DNA from 3 places in the Segeticoccus rhizosphaerae genome. Region 3 is predicted to be linked to each of the others. Evidence: riboswitches for the same ligand, from Rfam matches in the RefSeq annotation. Region 3 holds a riboswitch; each other region holds the start of a gene.

Region 1 (4,366 bases), on a different contig from region 3:
GGGGAGCAGCGCGGTGACGAGACGTTCGCGCAGTGGGCCCACCGGGTCTCCGAGGAGACCCTGCGATGACCGACCTGGGCACGCGGGAGCGGACCGCGCGTCGGCCGGCCACCCAGCTCGAGGAGCTGGCCCGGGCGGGTTCCCGGCTGCTTCGCACCTCGCCCGCGGAGGACGTGGTGGCCTGGGCTGCGGGCCAGTTCGGGGAGTCGCTCGCGGTCGCGAGCAGCATGTCCAACGGTGTGCTCGCACACCTGGTCTCGCGGTTCGTGCCCGGCGTCGACGTACTGTTCCTGGACACCGGCTACCACTTCGTCGAGACCCTCGGCACGAGGGACGTCGCCGAGGCACTGCTGCCGATCACGGTGGTCGACGTGCGGGCCGAGCTCTCCGTGGCCGAGCAGGACGTCGTCCACGGCGCGCGGCTGTATGACCACGACCCCGAGGCATGCTGCCGGATGCGCAAGGTCGAGCCGCTCGCCCGGGAGCTTGCGGGTTACGAGGCGTGGGTCAGCGGCATTCGCCGCGACGAGGCCCCGACCCGGCTGGGCAGCCCGAAGGTGGCCTGGGACGCCCGGCACGGCCTGGTCAAGGTCAACCCGCTCGCGGCGTGGACGTTCGACGACCTCCTCGACTACGCCGACGAGCACGGCGTGCCGATGAACCCCCTGCTGGCAGAGGGCTACCCGTCGATCGGCTGCGCGCCGTGCACCATCCGCGTGGAGCCCGGCGAGGACCCGCGGTCGGGCCGCTGGGCCGGTCTGGCCAAGACCGAGTGCGGGATCCACCGGTGAACGCCGACGACGCACGGGGTGCCCGCCCGACCGGCGGCTGGGTGGCGCTCGTGGGCGGCGGCCCCGGTGACGACGGATTGATCACGGCCCGTGGTGTCGAGCTGCTGCAGCGTGCCGACGTCGTCGTGGTCGACCGGCTCGCGCCCCGTGGCGTGCTGGACGGCCTCGGTGCCGACGTCGAGATCGTCGACGTGGGCAAGACGCCCGGGCACCACCCCTTCTCGCAGGAGGCGATCAACGCGGTGCTGCTCGACCGGGCGTCGGCCGGCAGGGGAGTCGTCCGCCTCAAGGGCGGCGACCCCTACGTGCTCGGCCGTGGCGTCGAGGAGCGTATGGCGTGTGAGCAGGAGGGCGTCCCCGTCGAGGTCGTCCCAGGGATCACCAGTGCCCTGGCCGTTCCCGCCTCCGTCGGCATCCCGGTCACCCATCGCGGCCTGGCGCGGGCCTTCACCGTCGTGACCGGGCACGAGGACGTCCCCGACCTGCCGACGGGGCGTGACCACACGATTCTCGTGCTCATGGGGGTGTCGACCCTGCGGCGCAACGCGGCCCTGATGATGGCTGCCGGCCGCGACCCGGCCTGCCCGGTCGCGGTGGTCGAGGACGCCTTCGGCCCGCGCCACCGGGTCACGACGGGCACGCTGGACTCGATCGCCGACGTGGCGGCGCTCGCCCGGGTGCGCTCGCCCGCCGTCGTGGTGGTGGGGGATGTCGTGACGCTCAGCCCGCACTGGTCCGGGGCCGCCGTGCAAGCGGGCGTCACCTCATGAACACCATTGCTCGGCACAGTCGACACGGACCGGCGGCACGGGAGCTGCTCCTGGTGGCGCACGGCACCCGGGACGCGCAGGGGCAGGAGGTCCTCGAGCGGGTGCGGCAGCGGGTGGGCCACCGGCTGCCCGGCGTCGCCGTCCGGCTGTCCTACATCGACGTGATTCGTCCCCACCTCTCCGACGCGCTGGCGAAGACGCCGGAGTGCGTCGTGGTGCCGATCTTCCTCAGTGCGGGTCACCACGTGCGGGTGGACGTGCCCCGCGCGGTGGCGGCGACCGGCGGCCTGGCCACGGTGACGCCCTGCCTGGGACCGGCCGACGCGGTGCTGCAGGCCGTGGCCGATCGGCTCGCGGCTGCGGGGCCGGTGCCCCGAGCGACGGTGCTCGCGGCGGCCGGCTCGACCGATCCCCGGGCCCGCGACGAGGTGCACCACGCGGCCGACCGCCTGCGCCGCCTCCTCGGCACGCCCGTGGCGGTCGGTTTCGCCGCCTCCGCCGCGCCGACCGTGGCCGACGCCGTCACGGCCCTGCGGGGCCGGGGAGCGGCGACGGTGGGCGTCGCGTCATACCTGCTCGCACCCGGGGTGTTCCAAGCGCGACTGGACGGCAGCGGCGCCGACCTGATCGGCGAGCCGATCGGCGCCCACCCGCTGCTGGTGGACCTGGTGGTGCGCCGCTTCCGGTCGGCCGCGCCGCCAGCACTCACCCGCCGGCCGGCCCACGCCGGCGACCGGGCGGCATACCTCGCAGGTGTCCGATGAGTGAGACGCGCCATCCAGCCCGTGGACGCGCCGCTATCCTGACGACAGGTCATGAGTGTCAGCGCAACGGCCCCGGCTCGCTGACCGGCAACCCTCCACCGCGGTGGGGTGCCCCGGGTGAGGACCTGGCACGGCGTCGCCCGACGTCGTGCAAGCGCGGGAGACCAGTTCGCTGCCACCCCGCACCGCACGTGGCGCGCCACCGGCGCGGGCGCGTGCGTTCCCTGGACGACAACGCACGAAAGGCAAGGCCACAGCGATGACTGACACCACCCCCAACTGGTCCTTCGAGACGCGCCAGATCCACGCCGGCCAGGAGATCGACGAGGACACCCGGTCACGGGCCCTCCCGATCTACCAGACCACCTCCTACGTCTTCCGGGACACCCAGGAGGCAGCCGACCTGTTCGCCCTGAAGGAGCTCGGCAACATCTACACCCGGCTGCAGAACCCGACGAGCGACGTCGTCGAGAAGCGCATCGCCAGCCTCGAGGGCGGCGTGGGTGCCCTGCTGCTGTCGTCCGGCCAGGCCGCCTCCACCTTCGCGGTACTCAACATCGCCGAGGCGGGCGACCACGTGGTGGCCAGCCCCAACCTCTACGGCGGGACCTACAACCTGCTGAAGTACAGCCTGGCCAAGCTTGGTGTGGAGACCACCTTCGTGGAGGACTCCACCGACCCGGAGTCGTGGCGCGCGGCGGTGCGGCCCAACACCAAGCTCTTCTTCGGCGAGACCATCGCCAACCCCAAGGGCGAGGTCCTCGACATCGAGAACATCGCAGCGGTCGCCCACGAGGTCGGCGTGCCGCTGGTGGTCGACAACACGATCGCCACCCCCTACCTGCTGCGACCGCTGGAGTGGGGTGCCGACATCGTCGTCCACTCCGTGACGAAGTACCTGTCCGGGCACGGGACGGTGATCGCCGGCGCCATCGTGGACGGCGGCACCTTCGACTTCGCCCAGGACCCGGAGCGGTTCCCGAACTACAACCAGCCGGACGAGAGCTACCACGGCCTCGTCTACGCCCGCGACCTCGGTGTCGGCAGCCAGTTCGGCGCCAACCTCGCCTTCATCCTCAAGGCCCGCGTGCAGCTGCTGCGCGACCTCGGCTCGGCGCCGGCCCCGTTCAACGCGTTCCTCATCGCCCAGGGGCTGGAGACGTTGAGCCTGCGGATCGAGCGGCACGTCGAGAACGCCCAGAAGGTCGCGCAGTTCCTCGCCCAGCACCCGCAGGTGGAGTCGGTGCGCTACGCGTCGCTGCCGGACAACGAGTTCCACGCGGCGGCGCAGAAGTACACGCCGAAGGGCGCCGGCGCGGTGCTCGCCTTCGAGATCGCGGGTGGCCTGGAGGCCGGCCGGGCGTTCGTCGAGGGGCTGACCCTGCACAGCCACGTCGCCAACCTGGGGGATGTGCGCTCGCTGGTCATCCACCCCGCCTCGACCACCCACTCCCAGGGCGATGACAAGGACCGTCTCGCGGCAGGCGTGACGCCGGGCCTGGTGCGCCTCGCCGTGGGCATCGAGCACATCGACGACATCCTGGCCGACCTCGAGCAGGGCTTCGCCGCGGCCAAGACCTCCTGACCGCACCTTGCCCTCCCGCTCGTTGCGGCGAGAGCGCGACGTCGAGTGCGCGCTCTCGCCGCAACAACGGCGGTGACTCCACCGGACCGCGCGCATATCGGGGTGAGCGCAGCGGGACGGGGCACCTATCCTTGCCACCATGTCCTCCGAGCGCACGCGGTCGTCCTCGCGTGCCCGGAACCCCGGGCGGCGCCGCTCGCACGGCGGTCGTGCGCAGCACGATGGAGGCGGTCGCCGACCGCGGGAGACCTCAGACCAGCGAGCGGCCCGGATCGAGCGGCGCGCGGCTGCGCTGGCGGCCCTTGCCCCCCTGCGCTACCCCGAGGACCTGCCGGTCGTCGCCCGCAAGGACGACATCGCGACGGCCATCCGTGACCACCAGGTGGTGGTCATCGCCGGCGAGACGGGGTCGGGCAAGACGACGCAGATCCCCAAGATCTGCCTCGAGCTCGGCCG
Region 2 (4,366 bases), on a different contig from region 3:
GCCACGGTCGCGCTCGCTCGAGAGCGCCAGCATGCTGGTCGACAGCCGTGGATAGGTCAGGCCCATGCCGAAGCCACCCAGGGTCCAGCCGACCACGGCCACGAGCGCCGGAAGTCCGACGATGGTCGTCACCCACGTGTTCGCGATCGCGATGGAGACGAGCACCGCGCCGATGCTCACCGCGCGTCGGTGGGTGAGCTGCACGGCATACCGGCCCTGGATCGCTGAGCCGACCGACCAGGCGAGCGCGCCTGCGGTCAGCGCCAGTCCGGCGACCGACGGCGTCCACCGGTAGTGCCTGGTCAGGAGGTAGGGCAGGTAGACCTCGGCGCTGCCGAAGGCACCGCCCACCAGACCTCGCAGCAGGATCACGGTCGGCAGACCGGCCGCCGCCCGCAGGGTGTGGCGGGGGAGCAGGGGCCGGAGCGCCAGCAGGGCCAGCGCGGCCGCAGCCATCGTGCAGATCCACCGCAGGGCGGTCGGCAGCGGCGAGACGAGGTCGACGGCGAGCACCGCGCCGGCGGCGATGGCCGACCAGGACAGGCGCTTGAGGCTCCACGGGACGTCTGTCGCCGGCGCCGGGCGGCCCACCATGCGCAAGGCAGGGAGCACCATGATCATCGCGGGTACCACGAGCACGATGACGCCGAGGAAGACCCACTGCCAGCCGATGTACTGCGCGACGAGCCCTGCTGCGAAGGGTCCGATGAGCGAGGGAATCACCCAGGCCGCAGCGAATCCCGCGAAGATGCTCGGATGCAGGCGGGCGGGATAGATCTGCGCGAGCATGACGTAGAGCGCCACCGTCAGGCCGCCCCCACCCAGTCCGTGGACGAGGCGTCCCACCACCAGCATCGGCATCGTGTGCGACAGGCCGGCCAGCAGCAGCCCCGTGGCGAAGAGACCGACGGCCGTGAACAGCGGGGGAGTGGGGCCGGCGCGGTCCGACCAGTTTCCCGCGAGCACCATGCCGATGACGCCGACGGCGAGCGGCCCCGCGAACGCGAGTGCGTAGAGGGACGCGCCGTCGAGCTCCCGGCTGATGGTCGGCATGACGGTGGTGACCGCCAGGGCCTCGAAGGCAGCGAGGAACACCAGCGCACACATGCCGATGGTGATCCAACGGAAGCGTGCGCCGAGCACTCTGTCCACCGGGTGGTCCGGTGCGAGCGCGGGATCGGTCAGCACAGGGGGACTGTAGAGCCTCAACCGGACTTGAGGTCAATCAGTTTGCGCCCTCCCGCAACGGTGGCGGGCCCCGTCGCCGGCGACGCTACTTCTTCTCCCGGGGGACCCGCCCCATGAGGTAGAACTCCGGATTCGGCATCGTGCGGGTGACGCTGGCCACCCGGTTGCTCAGCCCGAAGAACGCGGTGATGGCGGCGATGTCCCACGCGTCCTCGTCGTCCAGCCCGTGTTCGCGCAGGGCCGCGAAGTCGGCGTCCCCGACGTCGTGACTGTGGGTGTTGACCTTGTGCGCGAAATCGAGCACCGCGTGCTGTCTCGGCGTGATGTCGGCGGTGTGGTGGTTGACCGCGACCTGGTCGGCGACGAGAGGTTTCTTCTCGAAGATCCGCAGCAGCGCACCGTGCGCGACAACGCAGTAGGTGCACCGGTTGATGCCGGAGATGCTGACCACGATCATCTCGCGGTCGCCCTTGGTCAGGTGCGATTCCTCTCTCTCCATGAGCGCGTCGTGGTAGGCGAAGAATGCGCGGAACTCTGCGGGACGGCGGGCGAGCAGCAGGAAGACGTTGGGGACGAAGCCCGACTTCTCCTGCACCTGGAGGATGGCCTCCCGGATGTCGTCAGGGACGTCGGAGAGCTGGGCGGGAGGAAACCGTGTGGACATGGCTCGATGGTGCCACTTCCCGCTGCGAAGATCGGCGCCCCACAAGGGGTGTACGACCGCGTCGGCTGGGTACTGTGCGGGCAGGCGAGACACGCCGAGGAGGAGGCTCGACATGGGACTCAGCGACAAGATGAAGCACTCTGCGGAAGACGCGAAGGGCAAGGTCAAGGAAGGTACCGGTAAGGCCACCGACGACGAGCAGCTCGAGGCCGAGGGTCAGACGGACCAGACCTCTGCGAAGGTCAAGAAGGTCGGTGACGACGTCAAGGACGTCTTCAACAAGTGACGACGGCCCGCCCGGCGCCCCACCCACGGGACGTCGGGCGGAGTTGTGCCCGGTCAGCCGTGCTCCGCGGAGCACGGCTGTCTCATTCTGTGGCCATCGAGTGCGCGAGCTCTACGTGCGTCGGTAATCTCCTGTGCTACAACCGAATACCGCTCATCCCGAGGGGCAGAGGGAACGGCCCGCTGAAGCCCCGGCAACCCGACCGCATGCTGGTCGGCCTCCACCGGAGGCCAGCGGTCGACAGGTGCCACGTCCGTCCCGCACTGCGGGAGAGATGAGGAAGACCACATCATGTCCCACACGATCGCCCTGCTGCTGACGCGTCGACGCCACGTCGACCTCTCTCGCGTCACCAGCAGCAGTTGTCGCCACTGACCGCCCGAGCGCCCTTGCGGCCCACGCGAGCCGACGCAGGTCGGTGACGCCCCCAATTCACAGCACGAATGGCACGCGGTATGCCGCTGCGTCGCCCTGCCCGGAGAGAGGCACCATGACCACCACGACCACCACCACGACCACCCACGAGCCCCAGCTCATCCACCCCGAGGTGCTCGCCAGCCATGTGTCGGGAACACCCACCGAGGTGTCCGTCCGGGCTGGCCGCCACGCCTTCACGATCGACGAACCGTCCACCCTCGGCGGCACGGACCTCGGCGCGAACCCCGTGGAGCACCTGCTGGCGGCGCTCGGCTCCTGCCAGGTGATCACCTTCCAGGTCTGGGCCGCCCAGCTGGGCATCACCGTGGACGACGTCGACGTGACGTTGACCGGTGAACTCGACCTGCGCGGCTTCTTGGGGCTGGATGACGAGGTGCGACCCGGGTTCTCGTCGGTCGACGTCTCGGTGCAGCTCACCGGGCCGGAGAGCCCCGAGCGCTACCAGGAACTCATCGACGCGGTCGAGAAGCACTGCCCGGTGCTGGACAGCCTCGCCGGCACGGTCCCCGTGCGCTCCACCTACGCGACCGCCTGAAGCCTTCGTAGCCCACCGCACCGGCGCCTTCCCGGCAGCGACGCGTGGTCGTGGCCGGGAAGGTGCCCTGCGGTCCTGCTCCGGATCGTCCTCGTGGCAGGCCGTCAGGTGACGATCCGCAGCGGCTGCTCGAGCAGGCGGACCAGGTCGCGCAGGAACCTCGCGCCGGTGGCGCCGTCGAGGACGCGGTGGTCGACGGTCAGGTTCAATCGCATGATGGTGGTGGTGCTGAGCTCGCCGTCCTTCAGCACCGGTGCCGGGGCCCCGGCGCCGACGGCGAGGATGGCTGCCTCGGGCGGGTTGATCACGGCGGTGAACTCGGTGATGCCGAACATCCCAAGGTTGCTCACCGTGAAGGTGCCACCGGTGAACTCGTCGAGCTTGAGCTTGCCGGCACGGGCGCGGTCCCCGAGGTCGTGCGCCTCTTCGGCGATCTCCCGGAGCGTCTTGCGGTCCGCATCCGTGACGACCGGGACGATGAGACCGTCCTCGATGGCGACCGCGATGCCCACGTTGACGTGACCCCGCCGGATGATGTGGTCGCCGGCCCACGCAGCGTTGACCTCCGGGTGGGATCGCAGGGCCACTGCGCACGCACGCACCAGCAGGTCGGTCACGCTGACCCGGACCCCGTCGTCGGTGAGCTGCTCGTTGAGCTGTTTGCGGAAGGCGAGCAGGGCGGTCAGGTCGACCGGCATGGTTAGGTGGAAGTGTGGCGCGGCGGCGCTCTCGGTCAGCCGCTGTGCGGTGACGCGACGCATCTGGCTGAGGGGCACCGTCTCGTCGTCGGGGCCAGCGGTGGGGGCAGGCCCGGAGGGTGTAGAGGGTGCGGAGGGTGCAGGCGTCGACGTCGCAGGTGCCGGTGCGGTGGCGTCCTCGCCAGCCCCCTGACCGGTGAGGACCGTGTCCAGGTCGGCCCTGACGATCCGGCCGCCGGGGCCGGACCCCCGAACGGTGGTGAGGTCGATGCCGCGTTCACGAGCCAGGGAGCGCACCAGCGGCGTCGCACGGATCTGGTCGGCTGGCGTGCGCGTGGCCGCCGGGGCACCCTGTCGGCCGGTCGGCTCCGCCGATGGCGGGGCCTGTGACTCGGTCGAGGCGGACGCCGCCTCCTGTCCGGCCTGGGTCTCGGCGTCCTCCGACCTGGCCGCCTCGGAATTCGCTCCGCTGGCGTCGGATTCGCTCTCGCCGCCGGTGGCCTGCTGATCGTCCCCGGATCCGGAGGAACTGACCGCGCCCGGCTCACCGATGACCG
Region 3 (4,366 bases):
GAGCTTCTCGGCTCCCGGTTGGTCCAGCACGACCCGGGAGTCGGCCAGCGACGAGGTGGCGAACGCCATCCGCGACGGCACGTTGGCCTTGATCAGGCCGGTGACCACGTCGACCGAGGGCCGCTGCGTCGCCAGCACGAGGTGGATGCCGGCCGCGCGCGCCAGCTGGGTGATCCGGACGATCGACTCCTCGACGTCACGCGGCGCGACCATCATCAGGTCGGCCAGCTCGTCGACGATGACCAGCAGGTAGGGGTAGGCCTGCAGCACCCGCTCGGAACCGGGCGGGGTCTTCAGCTTGCCGGTGCGGACCGCCTTGTTGAAGTCGTCGATGTGCTTGTAGCCGAAGGCGGACAGGTCGTCATACCGCGTGTCCATCTCCCGGACGACCCACTGCAGGGCCTCGGCGGCCTTCTTGGGGTTGGTGATGATCGGCGTGATCAGGTGCGGGATGCCCTCGTAGCCGGTCAGTTCCACGCGCTTGGGGTCGACCAGGACCATCCGGACCTCGTCGGGCGTGGCCCGCATCAGGATCGAGGTGATCATCGAGTTGACGAAGCTCGACTTGCCCGCGCCGGTGGCTCCGGCCACCAGCAGGTGCGGCATCTTCGCCAGGTTGGCGATGACGTAGCCGCCCTCGACGTCCTTGCCGACCCCCATGACCATGGGGTGCTCGTTGGCCCGGGCGACCTGGCTGCGCAGCACGTCACCGAGACTGACCGTCTCGCGGTCGGTGTTGGGGATCTCGACGCCGATCGCGGACTTGCCCGGGATCGGGCTGAGGATGCGCACGTCGGCCGACGCCACGGCATACGCGATGTTCCTGGACAGCGCCGTGACCCGCTCGACCTTGGTGCCGCGACCGAGCTCGACCTCGTAGCGAGTCACGGTCGGGCCGCGCATGAAGCCGGTCACCTGGGCGTCGATGTCGAACTGGTCGAGGACCCCGGTGAGTGCCTCCACCACGTGGTCGTTGACGGCCGACCGCTTCTTGTGCGGCGGGCCGGCGGTCAGCAAGGTGTTGTCGGGCAGCGTGTAGGTGACGTCCCCGGCCAGCGCCAGCTGCTCCACCCGCTGCGGCAGCGGGGTCGTCGGGGGCGCCTCGAGGCCGCCCTTGTCGTGGACCTGGCCCGGGCCGGGAGGGTCGGTGGCATCGGTCGAGGGCGGGGGATCGGCAGCACTCGGCGCCAGCACGCCGGGCGCGGTGGGTCGCTTCTCCCCGGGGCGGGGGCCCTTGCCCCGCGAGTCGCCCACGGCGTTGCCGTCGGCGTCGACCACCGCGGCCTGCTCGAACGCCTCGTCGCCGACGAATCCCTCGGGGCCGCCCACCAGGTCGGGGTCGGCCCGGCGGCGCGAGCGACGCTTGGGCGCGGGCTGCTCCTCGCCCTCGGGGTGTGCCGTCTCGTCGGATGCCTGGGTCCCCGGGTGGTGGAAGAGCCGGTCGCGGGCCTCACGCAGCCGAGCCGGGATCTGGTGCACGGGGGTGGCGGTGATGACGAGGATGCCGAAAAGACCGAGCAGGCAGAGCAGCACGACGGCGCCCCACGTGTGCACGGCGGCGGCCACGGGGCTCGAGGCCAGCCAGCCGATGATGCCGCCCGCGTCGCGCATGGCGGCAGCCCCGTCGGGCGGACTGGGCAGGCCCTGGGCGATGTGCACCAGCCCGCAGGTGGCGAAGGCCAGGGCGGTCGTGCCGATGGTCACGCGGTTGTTGGACGTGGCGTCGCCGGGCGCGCGCAGCAGGCGAAGGCCGAGCAGCAGCAGGGCGATCGGCAGGGCAAACGCGACGCGTCCGAAGGTGCCCGCGACGATCGCGTGGATGATGTCGCCGACGACTCCTGTCAGACCCCACCACTCGCGGGCCGCGACCACGACCGCCAGCCCGATGAGGGCGAAGCCGATCCCGTCGCGACGGTGCTCCGGCTCGAGGTCGCGCGCGCTCGTGCCGACCCGGCGGACCGCGCCGCCCGCGACGTGCGCCATGCCCATCCAGGTGCCTCGGACGGCACGCAACGGCAGCGGCAGGCCGCCACCCCTGGCTCTCGACCGGCCCTTGGCCGAGGCCCGGGCCGGGGTCTTGCGCGTGCTCGGGCGCCCGGCGGCCGGGCGCGACGAGGTGCGGCGACTCGAGGACTTCGAGCGGGCCGTGGAGGAGGACTGACGTGTCGCCACTGTCGCAGGCTACGCGATAGTCACCCTCGGATCACGTGTCACACGCGCACCACAGGTCACCGGTCGGACCCGGCAAGCGTCGGATGGGCCCTTCCCGTGCCTGAACGTCTCGACATCTGAGATGACCGCTCAGGTGGTGGGCACCGCGGCCCCCGAAGCGGTAGTTTCCTGCACAGGTCATGAGTGCCAGCGTCAAGCCCCGGCTCGCTGGTCGGCAACCCTCCTCCGCGGTGGGGTGCTCCGGGTGACGACCCGGCCGTCCTGCACCAGCAGGCGGCAAGCGCGGACCGGCGCCCGTCGCAGGTCCGACCCAAACACTGGACCGACAGGAGCAGCCCGTATGTCGATCGCGAGCCTGACCCGCCGCACCGCCGATACGCCGCCCACCTACGGCTGGGCGGTGCCTCCGGTGCCCGCTATGCCCGGAGCGGGCAGCCGACCGGCGCCTGAGCCACCCCATCGGCTGCGCTCCGTGCCGATCCCACCCACCGGACCTGCGCCCGCGGAGCGGTCCTCACCCTCGACTCCGCAGGGTCGTGAGAGCGCCCGTCCCCAGGCACCGGCGGTCCTGGCCCCACCCCGCACCGTCGCAGAGAACCTCGGCGTGCCCACGCTGCACCGCACGGTCGTCGACTACGCCAACTTCGACCACGCCGCGTCGACACCCGCGCTCGAGTCGGTCAAGCACGCCGTGGACACCGCCCTGCGCACCTACTCCTCGGTGCACCGCGGCACCGGCTACACCTCGCGGATCACGACCGGGTGGTTCGAGGCGGCGCGCGAGGAGGTGGCCGAGTTCGTGGGCGCGCGGCCCGGCGACGAGGTGGTGTTCACCCGCAACACCACGGACGCCCTCAACCTGCTGGCGCGGTGCCTGCCCTCGCGCACGACGACCTTCGTCTTCGAGTCGGAGCACCACGCCGCGTTGCTGCCCTGGCCCTCCTCGCGGACCGTGCGGCTGCCGGTGCCCGCGAGCGCCGCGGACGCCGTCGCCCTGCTCGACGGGGCGCTGGCCGAGTCCGACGACGGCAGGCCGCGACTCGTCGTCGTCACCGGCGCCTCCAACGTCACCGGCGAGCTGTGGCCCGTCGAGGAGCTGGTCACGGTCGCCCGCAGGTATGACGCGCGCGTGGCCCTCGACGCCGCGCAGCTGGCGCCCCACCGCCGGGTCGACCTCACAGCCCTCGACGTCGACTACCTGGCACTGTCCGGCCACAAGCTCTACGCGCCCTACGGCTCGGGCGCCCTGGTGGGGCGCGCCGACTGGCTGGACTCGGCCGCCCCCTACCTGCGTGGTGGCGGCGCCACCGCGGCCGTCACCCCGGGCGGGGTGGTCTGGCACGAGGGGCCCGCACGGCACGAGGGCGGCACTCCCAACGTGCTCGGCGCGGTCGCGCTGGCGGCCGCATGCGCCACGCTGCGCCGCGAGCGGGACGTGGTCGAGGCGCATGAGGCCGAGCTGGCCGCCGCGCTGCAGGCCGGGCTGGGCGGCATCGCCGGGGTACGGACCTACTCCGTCTTCGGCGACGATCACCCCCGCGTCGGCGTCGTGGCGTTCACCATCGACGGCGTGGACAGCGCCCTGGTCTCGGCGGCCCTGTCGGCGGAGCACGGCATCGGCGTGCGGGACGGCCGGTTCTGCGCACACCCGCTCGTCGACGAGCTGCTCGGGGACGCCGGCCCTGACGCTCCGCCGACCGCTGTGCGCGCCAGTCTCGGCCTGGCGACGACGCGGGAACACGTGCAGCGGCTGGTGGCAGCGGTCGCCTCGATCGCCGCGGACGGCCCGGAGTTCGACTACGAGCTGACCGCCGAGGGGTGGACGCCGGTCGCGGACCCACGCGACCTCACCCTGCCTCGCCCCTGGTGACCCCCTAGACCACCCACTGTTGCTGGCGATCGGCGTCATATGTGACGCCGATCGCCAGCAACGAGGGAAACGGCTTTTTATTTGCATGCAGCAAGCAACTTGTATATTGTTGCCGACGGCAACCAACGTGCTTGACCACTCCTCGAGGAACCGCTGCATGAGTACCACCACCCAAGCCCCACCCACCCGGCCGCCCGGCGCCTCCGTGCCGATGAGCCACCGGGAGGTCCTCTACGCCCTCTCCGGCCTACTGCTGGCCATGTTCGTCGCCATGTTGTCCTCGACCGTGGTGTCGACCGCGCTCCCCCGGATCGTGGCCGACCT

Evidence for each region. Region 3 has a riboswitch for S-adenosylmethionine ahead of FCN22_RS10485 (aminotransferase class V-fold PLP-dependent enzyme). Riboswitches for the same ligand answer to the same signal wherever they lie in the genome.
Region 1: it holds a riboswitch for S-adenosylmethionine, as region 3 does, so the genes downstream of both, FCN22_RS03380 (bifunctional o-acetylhomoserine/o-acetylserine sulfhydrylase) here and FCN22_RS10485 (aminotransferase class V-fold PLP-dependent enzyme) in region 3, are expected to answer to the same signal.
Region 2: it holds a riboswitch for S-adenosylmethionine, as region 3 does, so the genes downstream of both, FCN22_RS07080 (OsmC family protein) here and FCN22_RS10485 (aminotransferase class V-fold PLP-dependent enzyme) in region 3, are expected to answer to the same signal.

What each region holds. Positions count from the first base shown of each region.
Region 1 is NZ_SWMA01000003.1:106,297-110,662, forward strand. It holds gene FCN22_RS03360 (nitrite/sulfite reductase) at 1-69, shown strand, start outside; gene FCN22_RS03365 (phosphoadenylyl-sulfate reductase) at 66-791, shown strand; gene cobA (uroporphyrinogen-III C-methyltransferase) at 788-1,561, shown strand; gene FCN22_RS03375 (sirohydrochlorin chelatase) at 1,558-2,325, shown strand; SAM riboswitch class IV at 2,373-2,488, shown strand; gene FCN22_RS03380 (bifunctional o-acetylhomoserine/o-acetylserine sulfhydrylase) at 2,585-3,910, shown strand; gene hrpA (ATP-dependent RNA helicase HrpA) at 4,050-4,366, shown strand, end outside.
Region 2 is NZ_SWMA01000006.1:120,783-125,148, forward strand. It holds gene FCN22_RS07065 (MFS transporter) at 1-1,188, opposite strand, end outside; gene FCN22_RS07070 (peroxidase-related enzyme) at 1,274-1,852, opposite strand; gene FCN22_RS07075 (CsbD family protein) at 1,965-2,138, shown strand; SAM riboswitch class I at 2,289-2,419, shown strand; gene FCN22_RS07080 (OsmC family protein) at 2,629-3,111, shown strand; gene FCN22_RS07085 (dihydrolipoamide acetyltransferase family protein) at 3,216-4,366, opposite strand, start outside.
Region 3 is NZ_SWMA01000012.1:67,465-71,830, reverse strand. It holds gene FCN22_RS10490 (DNA translocase FtsK) at 1-1,989, opposite strand, end outside; gene FCN22_RS21885 (hypothetical protein) at 1,982-2,161, shown strand; SAM riboswitch class IV at 2,348-2,461, shown strand; gene FCN22_RS10485 (aminotransferase class V-fold PLP-dependent enzyme) at 2,513-4,042, shown strand; gene FCN22_RS10480 (MFS transporter) at 4,200-4,366, shown strand, end outside.